Regions from separate parts of the Clostridium sp. Marseille-Q5894 genome, predicted to be linked through region 2. Evidence: riboswitches for the same ligand, from Rfam matches in the RefSeq annotation. Region 2 holds a riboswitch; the other holds the start of a gene.
The links. A riboswitch is a leader RNA that binds a small molecule or an ion and turns the genes downstream of it on or off. The one in region 2 is predicted to bind FMN.

Region 1 (7,081 bases), on a different contig from region 2:
ATTTTAAGCAATATATACCTGGAATATTACGAACATTTATCTTTTTGATCCAATCTCCTTGTGCTTTACATATACCACATTCATTCGTATTTTGTGGTTCAACTATCTGTATTCTCATTTTCATCACCCATCATACAGTATGCACTAATAAAACTAAAATTATTGTCAAATAAAGACATGTCCTGCTACTTAACTGTATTAACTAATTTTTTTAAATCTTTAACTTCCTGAGGTTTTAAAATTCGATATTTTCCTGGTGTCAATCCTTTTAAATTCACACAACCTATACTAACACGATGCAATCTTTTAACTGGATGTCCGACACTTTCAAACATCTTTTTTACTTGACGATTTTTACCTTCTACCAGCTTTATTTTTAACATTGTCGTCTTATGTTCAATATCTTTACCAACAACTTTGATTTTACAAGGCAATGTTTTTACTCCCTCTAAATAAACTCCTTTTTCCAATTTATTTAGTGTTGAACCGGTAATCAATCCCTTAATAGAAACTTCATAGATTTTTTCCAAATGTGAGCGTGGATGCATGATCATATTTGCAAACTCTCCATCATTAGACATGATAATCAAACCAGTAGTATCAAAATCTAATCGTCCTACTGGATATATTCTTTCTTTTACATCTGTAAAATAATCTGTAATAATTGGTCGATCGAACTCATCATCTAAAGTACAAACACATCCTTTAGGTTTATAAAATACATAATATACTTTATTTTCCCCTACTATCGGTTTACCATCAACAGTGATAAAATCTCCTTTTTTTACTTTAGTTCCTAACTCATCAACTACTTGGCCATTTACTTTAACTTTACCTTGAACAATTAAATCTTCAGCTTTTCTTCGCGACGTATAACCGCTGGCAGCAATTACTTTTTGCAATCTTTCCATGTTTCTCACCTACTTCGTATACATTATACTGAAATGTAAATTAAAAGCAATAATATCAGAAACTAATTTTTAATATTTATTAAATAATCGGATATCTCTTTAACAAAAAATTTTTTTACGATAAAATATAATTATAAAAGACTTGGAGGAAATATTATGAGAGGAATTTATTCATCATTAACTAAGATTCGACGAAAAGTTTTCGTCGAAGTTGCAAAACTCGCTTATGAAGGTAATGATTATAGTCGGATTGAAGATCTGCCCTATAAAATAATCCCTGGCGAAATTGCAACTTATCGTGATAGTATCTTTTTAGAACGGGCAATCGTCGGTGAACGTCTCCGTCTAACAATGGGGTTATCATTACGTCCGATCGATAAGCCGGCTCCGATTTCTAAAGGTATTGAAGATAGCATTATTGCCGATAAATATTATGAACCACCACTTATTAACATCATTAAATTTGCCTGTAATAAATGTGCTGAAAAAAAATTTGAGGTAAGCAATGGATGTCAAGCTTGTTTGGCTCACCCCTGCATGGAAATTTGTCCTAAAAAAGCAATAAGCTTTAAAGAAGGGAAAGCTTATATCGATCAGGACAAATGTATCAAATGCGGCTTGTGCAAAAACGTCTGTCCTTATGATGCTATTTTAAAAAAAGAACGTCCTTGTGCCAAAGCCTGCGGGATGAATGCGATTGAATCTGATGAATATGGTAATGCCCATATCAATTACGATAAATGCGTTTCTTGTGGAATGTGTTTAGTTAGTTGTCCATTTGGTGCAATTGCTGACAAAAGTCAAATCTTTCAACTGATTCAAGCAATAAAAGAAGGTGATGAAATCATCGCTGCCGTTGCCCCAGCTTTTATTGGACAATTCGGAGCTAAAGTAACCCCAGAGATCCTAAAAAAAGCAATGCAGGAACTTGGTTTTAAAGATGTTGTCGAAGTTGCCATCGGTGCAGATCTATGTACCATCGATGAAGCTAAGGATTTCTTAGAAAAGGTACCAGATAAACAGCCTTTTATGGCTACTTCCTGCTGTCCTTCATGGTCAATGATGGCCAAGAAAGAATTCCCAGAATTTAAATCGTATATTTCGATGGCTCTTACCCCAATGGTATTGACGGCACGTTTAATCAAGGAAAAGCATCCTAACAGCAGAGTTGTTTTTATTGGTCCTTGTGCCGCTAAAAAGTTGGAAGCTTCTAGAAAATCAGTTCGTAGTGAAGTTGATTTTGTTTTAACTTTTGAAGAAATAGGAGCAATGTTTGAAGCTAAAGGAATTGATTTTGCATCTTTACAGCCTAACGAAGATGATCCGTTTACCCAAGCTAGCAGTGATGGTCGCGGTTTTGCCATAAGCGGTGGTGTAGCTAAAGCTGTTGTTAACTGTATTAAAGCTAAAGACCCTGAACGTGAGGTATTAGTAGAATCTGCAGAAGGCTTAGAAAACTGTAAAAAAATGTTGAATCTTGCTAAAAAAGGAAAATACGATGGTTACCTTCTTGAAGGGATGGCTTGTCCAGGGGGATGTGTCGCTGGAGCTGGAACTCTTCTTCCAATCAATCGTGCAACGATGGCAGTTAAAAAATACACTAGTACTTCTGATAAATTAAATGCTAATGATTCTAAATATAAAGAATATTTAGATTTATTAATTGAAAAGTACAAATGATATTAAAAATGCGCAATCAATTAGATTGCGTATTTTTTAATCATATTTTTTTATTTCTACTGTTTGTTTATCAAAATCAATAAATGTTTGAAAAGCATATCGATTTTCATCTTCATCCCAGATTTCGACAAACTTAGGCGTTACTTCAATCAATATTTCACTATCTTCATGGCTATAAGCATTATAGCTTTGCCATAAATATTTTTTATATAATTTTTCAAATTTACGCCCTGGTTCTTCAACAACTAAACCTAGATTTTTAGCTAGTCCTTCTACTTGAACACCGCCCGTACATAAAGCTACTTGAGGATTTTTAAATAATTGCTGCGTTTTTCTAAAATTCTTATCTGTTTTAAAATAAATCTTATCATCATAAAATAAACAACTTACATTTCTAACCATTACATAATCATTTACACTAGAAGCAAGTGCCATGATCTTCCAATCTCCAAGTTTTTTAAACAACAATGCTTTTCCTTCATTAAACTCCATCTCTTTTCCTCCCTATTTAATATAATTTTTAATGACTGAACTAATTTTTTTATAAATTATAAATGTAATAAAACACACTACTGCATTTTTAATAAGATTAAAAGGTACGATTCCTAAAATAACTAATTTAAATGTACTATCAACATACGGATTGACCGCTTTGCACATATCAATGATCATATCCATATTCATACCATATAATGCTACGTAAAATGGAATAATAATTACAAGATTAGTAAAAACTGCAACTATAATATTCGTTAATGCTCCTACTAACATCCCCTTTAATGCACCTTGCTTTGTTTTATTATGTTTATAAATTATGGCTGCCGGTAAAACAAGAGCAATACTTAACATCAGCCCCTGCAATTCCCCAGTAAACATTGAATTGGTACCTGACAAAACAAGCTGTAACAATATTCTAACGATAACGATCAAAATCGCTGCTATAGGCCCTAATGTAAATGCCCCGATCAATTCTGGAACACCAGCAAAATCAAAACTTAGAAAAGGCGGCATAAATGGTAATGGAAACCTAAATACCATTAAAACTGCTGATAAAGCACCAAGAACTGCAATCAATACTAACTTTTTTGTTTTTTCGTTTTTCATTTTCTTCCTCCTAAAATAAAAACCTGAAAACAATAAAAGTCTTCAGGTAGAATTCTAGAAAATGTCTTTTCTCATCCGGACTTTAACCGTCGGTGTTAGAATTTCACTAACTCAGCCATATCAATGATATGGGTCATGGACTATAACCATCGGTAGGGACTTTCACCCTGCCACAAAGACTTTATTAAATTTTGGATGATAGAAACATTATCTATTGACATCATTCTACACCTCTTTATATATAAAAGCAATTACTTTTTCTTCTAAGAAATATAAATTTATTTTTAATAATAAGCATTCGTAAATATTTAACATCATGATAAAACAATTAATATTAAATTATCAAAACGCAGGAAAAATCAAAAATTTATTTCAACATTTTTACCTAGATCTATTACCACATTAACAACAAAAAAGAATTAGATGATCATTACTGCATTCAATCAGAAATCTAAACTAAAAAATAACTATGATTCAAGTGAGCTATTATGTTAATGAAAAAAGATATTATTCATCATATAAAAGTTTTGCTCTATTTTTTAATAGTAAAACTCAAAAAATATAAAAGCAAATATATTTTACTTAAATTTCCTTCTAAACTTTATAATTTATGCATAGATTTATAGGGGTGATTAAAATGAACTATATAAAAATGATTGGCCTAATTATTTCTTTAACCTTCATGCCGCTAGATAGTGTTAAAACTGTTCCTTTTCAAGGCAAGAGTTATATAGTTATGGAAGCAAGTAATCAAATTGTAATTGAAGGTAGTAATGAAGAATATATTCAAAGTGTAGCCTCAATATCTAAAATCATGACATGTATAATTGCTATTGAAAATATGAAACTTGATACTATTATAACTGTTGATGATACTATCAACAAAGCTTGGGGAAGTGGAATCTATATACATATAGGCGATAAAATTAGTTTACGTGATCTTCTATATGGTTTGATGTTAAGAAGCGGAAATGATGCAGCTGTTATGATTGCAAAAGCAGTAGCTAAAGATATTCCTAAGTTTGTTGATATGATGAATGATAAAGCTAAAGAATTAGAGCTTCATAGCACAACTTTTTCTAATCCTACTGGTCTGGATGAAGAAGATAATGGTAATCAATCTACTGTTTATGATATGGCCAAATTAATGGCCTACTGTCATCAAAATCCTATATTTAATGAAATCGTTGGTACTAAGGAATATACAAGGGAAGATGGTAATGGAACCTGGCATAATAAAAATAAGTTATTAACTAATTATAAGTATTGTATCGGAGGAAAAACTGGTTTTACTAAAAAAGCTAAACGTACTTTGATTACGATGGCACGTAAAGATGATCTAGATTTAATTATTGTGACTTTTAATTGTGGTAATGATTTTGAGTTTCATCAAAATAAATATGAGGAATGTTATGAATTATTGAAAGAAACTAAAGTCTTTTCTAAGGGAATCGTGGAATTTAAACAACAGCAGTATTATTTAGATTTTGATATATGTGTGAATAAAAAACCTACAGATAAAGTAGATGTTTCATTTGTTGATGATCAAATAGTTGTTTCATTAAATAACCAGCCTGTTAGTAAACAAAAAGTAGTTCCATATAACTTTTTTCTTGGTTTTAAAATGATTTTAAAGGATTTATTTTATGGCTAAAGTCTTTAAATTTGGCTTAGTTTTCTTTGTTTTAACAGCCTTTGCAACTAATCATCAAAATGATATGTTTAAAGCAATATTAGAGTCTCCTAATCAAGTTTTTGAATTAATTAAAATTTTAGTTTTATCCGCATGTTTATGGAATGGTTTTTTAAATATTATCAAAGCTTCTGGTTTAATAAAGCAATTATCATTTATCTTAAAACCCATCTTAAAATTAGTTTATGGTAAAGCTGTTGAAGATCAACAAATATATCTATATTTATCTACTAATTTTATTGCTAACTTATTAGGGGTTGGTTCTTTAGCATCAATTAGTGGTCTTAAAGCAATGAAATCTTTAACTAAATATCAAACTGATCCTAAGGTTCCTTGTAAAGAAATGATGTTGTTAGTAATCATCAATACAACAGGATTATCAATAATTCCTACTACGATGATGACCTTAAGACAAAGTTACGGCAGTCATGATATTTTAGGTTTTTTTAGTTATAGTCTTATAATTGGTTTTATTATTACAGTTGTAGGAATCATTGCTAGTAAGGTGATTGAACATTATGGATAGTATTATTTTAATTATAATTTTAATTGCTTTAATAGAAGCTTGTTTTAAAAAAGTTGATATTTTTAATGAATTTATCGATGGTGTAAAAGAGGGGAGTAAATTATTAATTACTTTATTTCCAACTATGATGGCATTTATCTTATGGGTGACTTGTTTTCAAAACTGTGGCATTATCAATATCTTAGAAATCGTTTTTAAAAGTATTTTTAAAACTATAAATATCCCCATAGATATTTTTATGATGATGATCATTAGACCATTTTCATCTAATGGATCACTTAGTGTCTTAAATAATGTCTTTTTAAAATATGGTGTTGATCATCCTTATAGTATACTTGCCTCAATCATTCAAACAGGTAGTGATACAACTTTTTATGTTGTCACATTATATTTTGGCAGTATTAAATTACAAAATAACCGCTATGCCCTAAAATTAGGATTATGGTTAGATATCATTGCTTGTCTGCTGGCTATTATTAGCTTTTTGTTATTTATTAATTGATCCAAATATTATTCCTTTTTATCAACTATAAAAAATACCAGAAACAAAATCATTTTTTGCTTCTGGTTTTATCTAATCTTGATCAAAAATATTATCACTTAATAAAGAACGTATAATAACCTTGAATAAAAATAAAAATAATCACACATGGTAAAACATATTTCAAATAAGCTTTTGTCCATTTAGGAAACTTGATCCCTCTTCCCGTATTAGCCTCTTTAATAAAATTATCAAATCCCCAGCCATATCTATAAGTACAAAAAATCAAATACGCTAGTGACCCTAATGGTAAAAAATTATACGTAACTAAAAAATCCTCTAAATCCTGAACTGTAGTACCAGCTCCAAAAGGAGCAAAATCACTTAAAACATTAAAGCCTAAAGCACAAGGCAAAGATAAAACTAAAATTAAAATCAAATTAATAATCACTGCTTTTTTACGACTCCAATTAAATAAATCCATTCCAAATGAAATAATATTTTCAAACACCGCAATAATTGTCGATAAAGCCGCAAAACTCATAAAAACAAAAAATAACGTACCCCAAACCTGACCTAACCACATTTCATTAAAAATACTTGGTAACGTTATAAACACTAAACCTGGTCCGCTTCCCGGATTAACTCCAAAAGCAAAACAAGCCGGAAAAATTATCAACCCCGAT
Region 2 (7,081 bases):
TAACAAATTGGGTAGGAATCGTAATCAATAAATAATCTATATCTTTCATCGCTTCTTCTAAATTATTAGTTGCTTTAATTTCCGTTTCTAAAGACACATTTTCAAAAAAAGCACTGTTTTGATGATTGATATTTATATCATCGATTTGATTTTGATCGATTCCATACATCATTATCTCATTTTGATTATCGATTAAAACTCTACTTAAGGCAGTAGCCCAGCTGCCTGTACCTAAAACTGCAATTTTACACATTATTACACATCCTTATATTATTGTATGTATATTATAACAAACATCTTTTCAAAGTACACTACTAATCTCTTTTTCGACAAATAATGTGAATTGGTGTACCTTCAAAGCCAAAAGCTTCTCTTAAACGATTTTCTAAATAACGTTTATAACTAAAATGCAGATATTGAGGATCGTTAACAAATAAAATAAAGGTAGGTGGGCAGGTACTTACTTGATTTGCATAAAAGATCTTTAGTCTACCACCATTAAAAGTTGTTGTTGGATTGATTGCCTGAGCATCAACCAAAACATCATTTAAAACACTTGTTTGAACTCTTTTATTAGAATTAGTATAAGATTCCTGGATCATCGGGAATAACTGTTGAACTCTTTGATGAGTTTTTGCTGATAAAAAAATGATTCGTGCATAATCTAAATACTTAAACTGCGTGCGTAATTCTTTTTCTTTTTTCTGCATCGTTTTTTCATCTTTTTCAATCAAATCCCATTTATTTACAACTAAGATCACGCCTTTACCAGCTTCATGAGCATATCCAGCAACGTGTTTATCTTGTTCAATGACCCCACGATCCCCGTCGATCACAACAACAATAACATCACTTTTTTCAATTGAAGATAAAGCTCTTAAAATTGAATATTTTTCAACGTTTTCATAGACTTTACCCTTTTTTCGCATTCCTGCCGTATCAATGACCCGATACTTTTGACCATCTTTTTCAAAAGCAGTATCAATAGCATCACGTGTTGTTCCTTCGATATTTGAAACGATGACCCGCTCTTCGCCTAAAATTGCATTAGTAAGAGATGATTTACCAACATTAGGTCTACCAATGATCGAAAAACGAATCTCATCTTTATCAAATTCTTCTTCTGTGAAATCCAATTTTTTAATAATTTCATCTAATAAATCACCGATTCCAATTCCATGGCTTCCAGATACGGGAATTGGATCTCCCATCCCTAAACTATAAAAATCATAAATATCATTAATAAAAGAATTATCATCAATTTTGTTAACGGCTAATAAGATCGGTTTTTTTGTTCTTTGTAATAATCTTGCAACATATTCATCTTCTTGAGTGACACCTTCACGACCATTAACAACAAAAACAATCAAATCAGCTTCTTCAATGGCAATTTCAGCCTGCATTTTAATTTGTGCAGTAAAAGATGCATTCTTAAGTTCGATTCCACCAGTATCAATCAATCTAAATTCTTTTGTCAACCATGTAGCTGTTGCATAGATTCGATCTCTAGTTACACCAGCAACATCTTCAACGATAGAAACTCTTTCCCCAACAATTCGATTAAATATTGTAGATTTACCAACATTTGCTCTCCCTACGATTGCAACTACTCCAGCCATCTTATCCCTCACTTTCCTTTTGTTTAACTAATTTTAATACTTCATCGACTACTTCTTCAATCCTTAAATCTGAAGTATCTAAAACAATGGCATCATCAGCTTTTTTTAATGGCGAGATTTTACGATTCATATCTTGATAATCTCGTTGTTCAATATCATTTTTTATAGTTTCTAAATCAGCAGGTAGCCCCCGCTGTTTATTTTCTAAATAACGACGCATAGCTCGGGTTTCCACACTAGCACTTTGATATATTTTAAGCTCAGCATCAGGCAAAACAACAGTTCCAATATCACGACCGTCTAAGATTACACCACCAGCCTTAGCCATTTGACGCTGCTGCTTAACTAAAAATTCTCTAACATCCTGATAACTTGAAACTTTACTTGCTGACATCGACACTTTATCTTGACGAATTTCACTACTAACATCACAATCATTTAAATAAACTCGGTTTTCACTATCCATTGTAATCTTAATATCTTTTAAGACTTCAGATACAGCTTGTTCATCACCTAGATCAATATTGTTTTGTAAACAATAATAACCAACACAGCGATACATCGCTCCTGTATCAATATATACATAATCTAATTTTTTCGCAACAATTTTAGCGATACTGCTTTTACCAGCAGCACTTGGTCCATCAATTGCAATTGAAATCTTCTTCATATTATCCTCCCTCTTTCTTGAAAAAAACTAAGGTGAACCTTAGTTTAAAAGAATAACTGGTATCCTATCATACCACATAAACAAATAAATACAATAACTAAAAATATAATTACATAATTTAAAACATTAACAATACGATCATTTTTCTTTTTCTCGACCACTTCAACACGGCTCCCATCATCTTTTTCTTTACTTTCAGTTTGGACAACCGTTTCATTTTTAATCGTTTTTATATTGTCATCTTTTTCTTTTTGCTGTAAAGCTTTTTCTACTTCACGCTGATCTTTTTCCTTGATTTGGCGTAACATATCTTCTAAAGAAGCAGTTTGTTCAGGCACATCATCCTCATTTGGCTCATCTTCAAAAACATTTGTCTCTTCTTCTAAGATGATCTTTGCTTTTTTGGCATCTTCAGCCGGTGACATGCTTGCTAAACGCTCCATCAAAGTCATCTTCTTTTTAGCTTCTTTATCTTCTGGCTGTTCCGTGTTTTCTAAACTCTCAGCTTCTTTATCAGGATTTACAAAATATCCTTTAGAAAATTGAGAGGTGGCAACATTGTCAAACTTATCAATTCGAACTACTTGTTTTTCTGGTTCTCTAATTTTATTTAAAATATCCATCCTTGTATTGTATTGTGCTTCTTTTCCAACACCAGCTTTAGCACTGCGCAACGCTCGATTGATTTCTTCACTGCTTTCTTGGCGCATCTGTTCAAATGTTTTAGCTTCTGTTAGTGTATCTTCGATTTCTTTTTTTTCATCTTTATTTCCAAAAAGTCGATTGACAGATGTTAAAAATTCATCTTCTTCATCAGTATCTATCACCGCGTCAATTACATCATTCATACTATCGCGAGTTATTCCTGCTTCATCTTTCAAACCACTTCTTAAATTACGATATTTATCAATTCGTGAATTAACCACTCTTAATCACCCTTTCAACGAACATTATAGCATACTTTTTAGGTAATTCCTTTATAAAATAATGGAAAATATATTTAATTTAGGCTATAATATGAGAGTACAAAAAAGGAGGAATTTATAATGGCTAAAATTACAGTAAATGATTCTTGTATTGGTTGTGGGGCTTGTACAGCTGTTGCACCTGATGTTTTTGAATTAGGTGATGAAGGTTTAGCAGTTGTAGTTAGCGAAGATAACACTGACGGAGCTAAAGAAGCTGCTGAAAGCTGCCCTGTTGAAGCAATCGAAGTTGAATAATTTATTAAAAACCAATCGTTTTGATTGGTTTTTTTATATCTTATAAAGACTTTAATAACATTAACGCTGTTGCTTTATTTGAGGCTAATGGAATATAGTGCACATCACATAATCTCATCAAAGCATTTATATCAGGTTCATGGGGTTGCGCTGTAAGTGGATCACGGAAGAAGAAAACCATATCCATTTGGCCTAAAGCAATTAAGTTTCCAATCTGCTGATCGCCACCATATGGTCCTGATAAAAAACGTGTTACTTGTAAATCGGTATTTTCCATAATCTTTTTACCAGTTGTCCCGGTACCATATAAATTATGTTTTGCAAACAATTTTTCATTTTCTTTAACAAAATCGATCAATTCTGTTTTCTTTTGATCATGTGCTATCAAAGCAATATTCATCTTATCCCTCCTTGAATTTAGATTCTATCGGTCTTACTACATAATAAACAATAGCACTAATAACTCCTTTAATAAAGTTAAATGGGAAATAAATTATAAAAATCGCTTGTCCATAAGGAGATAAAAAATTTAAAAACCCAGGTATAGAGATATTGGTTCCATACTGCTGATTAAAAGAATTTATATCTAATGCAAAAGGTAATTCACTATACCATGTCGGTTTTTGCATTAAATATGTTGGTGTTACAAATAAATAGTTTAATATAAACAAAACAATTGCAAATATTAACATCGTTATAAACATATTTATAATATATGCCAGCCATTCTTTCTTTAATTTTAAATTTTGTGATAAAAAATAATAAACACAACAAATCGTCAAAGAAGCAATCAATGCTGTAATTTGACCAATTGCAATTGGACCAACTGGTCCTTTAAATAATATTGAAACTAAAAATTTACAAACACAAACAAATAACGCCGATTTAAAGCCCAGCATTGAAATTGCCATGATCACGACAACCTCTGATAAATCCAAATTCAGCCATGGCGCAAAAGGATATGGAATTTCCAATAATCCCAATATCATTCCTAAAGCAGCCAAAGCAGCTGATAAAACTAATTTTCTTGTCTTAGTAATTTCCATAATAATCTCTCCTTAAATAAAAAAATATCATGAAAATACTAATCTCCATGACAAAAGTACATATATCATTAACTAATAAATGTCATTCTTCCATCCAGACTTTACTGTCGGTGTAGGAATTTCACCTACTCAGCTTGCGCTCGCGGACTATACCGCCGGTCGGGAATCACACCCTGCCCTGAAGACTTTCTTTTCTTTTAGAAATATATCATATTTATCTTTCATTTACAACAAAAAGGTGCTGTTTTTACCAGCACCTAATAAATTATTGTTCTCCTAAAGTTACTTGAACTGTTTTTTCACTACCATTACGATTAATTACTACAGAAACTTTATCACCTGGTTCTTTTGCATATAATGCAGTTAAGAAACTCTTATAAGTAGTAATTTTTTCACCATCAAATTCAACGATAATATCGCCTTCTTGAATACCAGCTTGACTAGCTGCTCCACCACTACTTACTTTAACAACGTAAATACCATCTGTTAAATCTGTATTGATACGATAGTAACGTAATTGATAACTAGAATATCCAGATAAAGAAACACCAGAAATTCCAAATTGTGGTCTTGTAACTTTTCCGTTTTCAATAATTTGTTCAACACTTTTAATTACATCATTAATAGGTAAAGCAAATCCCATTCCTTCAACTGATGTATCAGATAATTTCATTGAAGTAATTCCGACTAATTCTCCAGCCATGTTGACTAAAGCTCCACCACTATTACCTGGATTAATAGCAGCGTCAGTTTGAATAACGTTCATATCCCAATCATCTTGACCATCATCATTTAAATCTACAGACACTGTACGATCTGTTCCACTAACAATACCTTGAGTAACAGTACCAGCATATTCAATTCCTAATGGACTACCAATTGCTAAAACTGTTTCTCCTTTATCTAATAAACTTGAATCACCACATTTAATTGCACTCAAATCAAAATCAGCTGTTAATTTTAAGACTGCAATATCACTATAACTATCACTACCTAAAACAGTTGCAGAAACTGATTCTTGGTTAGAAAAAACAACTTGGACTTCACTTGAGCCATCGACAACATGAGCATTAGTGATAATATAAGCTTCTTTACCATTAACGCGATATACTACACCACTTCCGCTACCACTAGCAGTTCCATTTGAATAAACTAATACTCCGACAACACTATCACTGACTTTATCAATAACATCACTTGTAGAGCTCTTAACATCATAATTAACTTGCTCAACTTTTGCTCCGCTACCTGATAAAACATTTGAACTACCATTATTCAATTGTGTAAACATAAAGACATTAACGCCTAATGAAACTACAACTAAGATTACTAAAACTATTTGGAATAATTTAAAATTATTAGATTTAGTAATTCTATCTTTATTTTTTTCTATTCTTGTTTTCATTGGCTCAGGACCAGATGATGAATTTGGCATTTCAATTTTATCATCAATCACTTTATCTGATCCATAGTTAGATGCCGCTTCATGTGAGACATTTTCATCAATCACTTTTTGAGTTTCATATCCTTTCGATGTATCTTCTTTAGTTACTTCCCCTAAAGTTTCTTCTGATTTAAAGTTAGATATTACTTCCGATGATTCACTTTCTTTTGATATATCATTTTCAATCATATCTTCTTTTATTGAAGCTTCATTACCTTCTAAATTAGACGCTACTTCTTGAGTTTCATTTTCTTTCAATACATCTTCTTTAGTTACTTCTTCTAATTTAAAGTCTGATGTTACTTCCGGTGATTCACTTCCTTTTGATATATCATTTTCAGTTACACCTTCTTTTATTGAAGCTTCTAAATTTGACACTTCTTCTTGGCTTTCGTTTTCTTTAGTTACTTCCTCTTTTGTTGAAGTCTTTTCAGCTTCTAAATTAGACATTGCCTCTTGAGTTTCTTTAGATTCTAGCGGTCTATCTTCAACTGTTTCTTTTTCATCTATTAATTCATTTGTACGATTTTTATCTTCCATCTTGAACACTCCTTTACTTTACAAAACCATCATAAATAAATAATTTGTTCAAATTATTTTTATATTGTGTGAAAAAACGGTTTACTTGTAAAGGATCTTTATTTTGTCTCTAAAATCGGCAAAGTTATTGAAAATGTTGAACCAATTCCTAGCTCACTTTCTACTTCGATCGTACCATTATTTAGTTCTACCATTCTTTTTACAATACTTAATCCTAATCCTGTTCCAAGTTTTTTGCTTCTAGATCGATCAACTTGAAAGAAACGATCAAAAATCAAAGGTATATCTGTTTTAGAAATTCCAATTCCTTCATCCTGTACTTTGATCATTAAATTTTGATCATCATCATACGCTTTTATTGAAATAACACCAGAATTAGAATACTTTATTGCATTAGAAACCAAATTATTAAGAACTGTTTTAATTATAGTATCATCCAACATCAGATCATGAGATATTTTAGTTTGATAAATCAATGACAACTGTTTATCTTTAGCAAGCGGTTCAAATAATTCTACTGTATCTTTTATTAATAAATT

Region 1: another riboswitch for FMN. It lies ahead of OC535_RS08795 (ECF transporter S component); the one in region 2 lies ahead of OC535_RS11765 (ECF transporter S component).

What each region holds. Positions count from the first base shown of each region.
Region 1 covers NZ_CAMPPT010000005.1:46,781-53,861, reverse strand. Annotated here, with positions in the region: gene OC535_RS08815 (hypothetical protein) at 1-118, opposite strand, end outside; gene OC535_RS08810 (pseudouridine synthase) at 186-911, opposite strand; gene OC535_RS08805 (4Fe-4S dicluster domain-containing protein) at 1,068-2,591, shown strand; gene OC535_RS08800 (pyridoxamine 5'-phosphate oxidase family protein) at 2,628-3,083, opposite strand; gene OC535_RS08795 (ECF transporter S component) at 3,096-3,695, opposite strand; FMN riboswitch at 3,755-3,879, opposite strand; gene OC535_RS08790 (D-alanyl-D-alanine carboxypeptidase family protein) at 4,333-5,349, shown strand; gene OC535_RS08785 (hypothetical protein) at 5,342-5,914, shown strand; gene OC535_RS08780 (spore maturation protein B) at 5,907-6,416, shown strand; gene OC535_RS08775 (sodium-dependent transporter) at 6,511-7,081, opposite strand, start outside.
Region 2 covers NZ_CAMPPT010000008.1:34,074-41,154, reverse strand. Annotated here, with positions in the region: gene OC535_RS11795 (NAD(P)H-dependent glycerol-3-phosphate dehydrogenase) at 1-253, opposite strand, end outside; gene der (ribosome biogenesis GTPase Der) at 315-1,619, opposite strand; gene cmk ((d)CMP kinase) at 1,621-2,289, opposite strand; gene OC535_RS11780 (hypothetical protein) at 2,334-3,215, opposite strand; gene OC535_RS11775 (ferredoxin) at 3,336-3,512, shown strand; gene OC535_RS11770 (methylglyoxal synthase) at 3,553-3,912, opposite strand; gene OC535_RS11765 (ECF transporter S component) at 3,914-4,558, opposite strand; FMN riboswitch at 4,636-4,748, opposite strand; gene OC535_RS11760 (S1C family serine protease) at 4,824-6,542, opposite strand; gene OC535_RS11755 (sensor histidine kinase) at 6,641-7,081, opposite strand, start outside.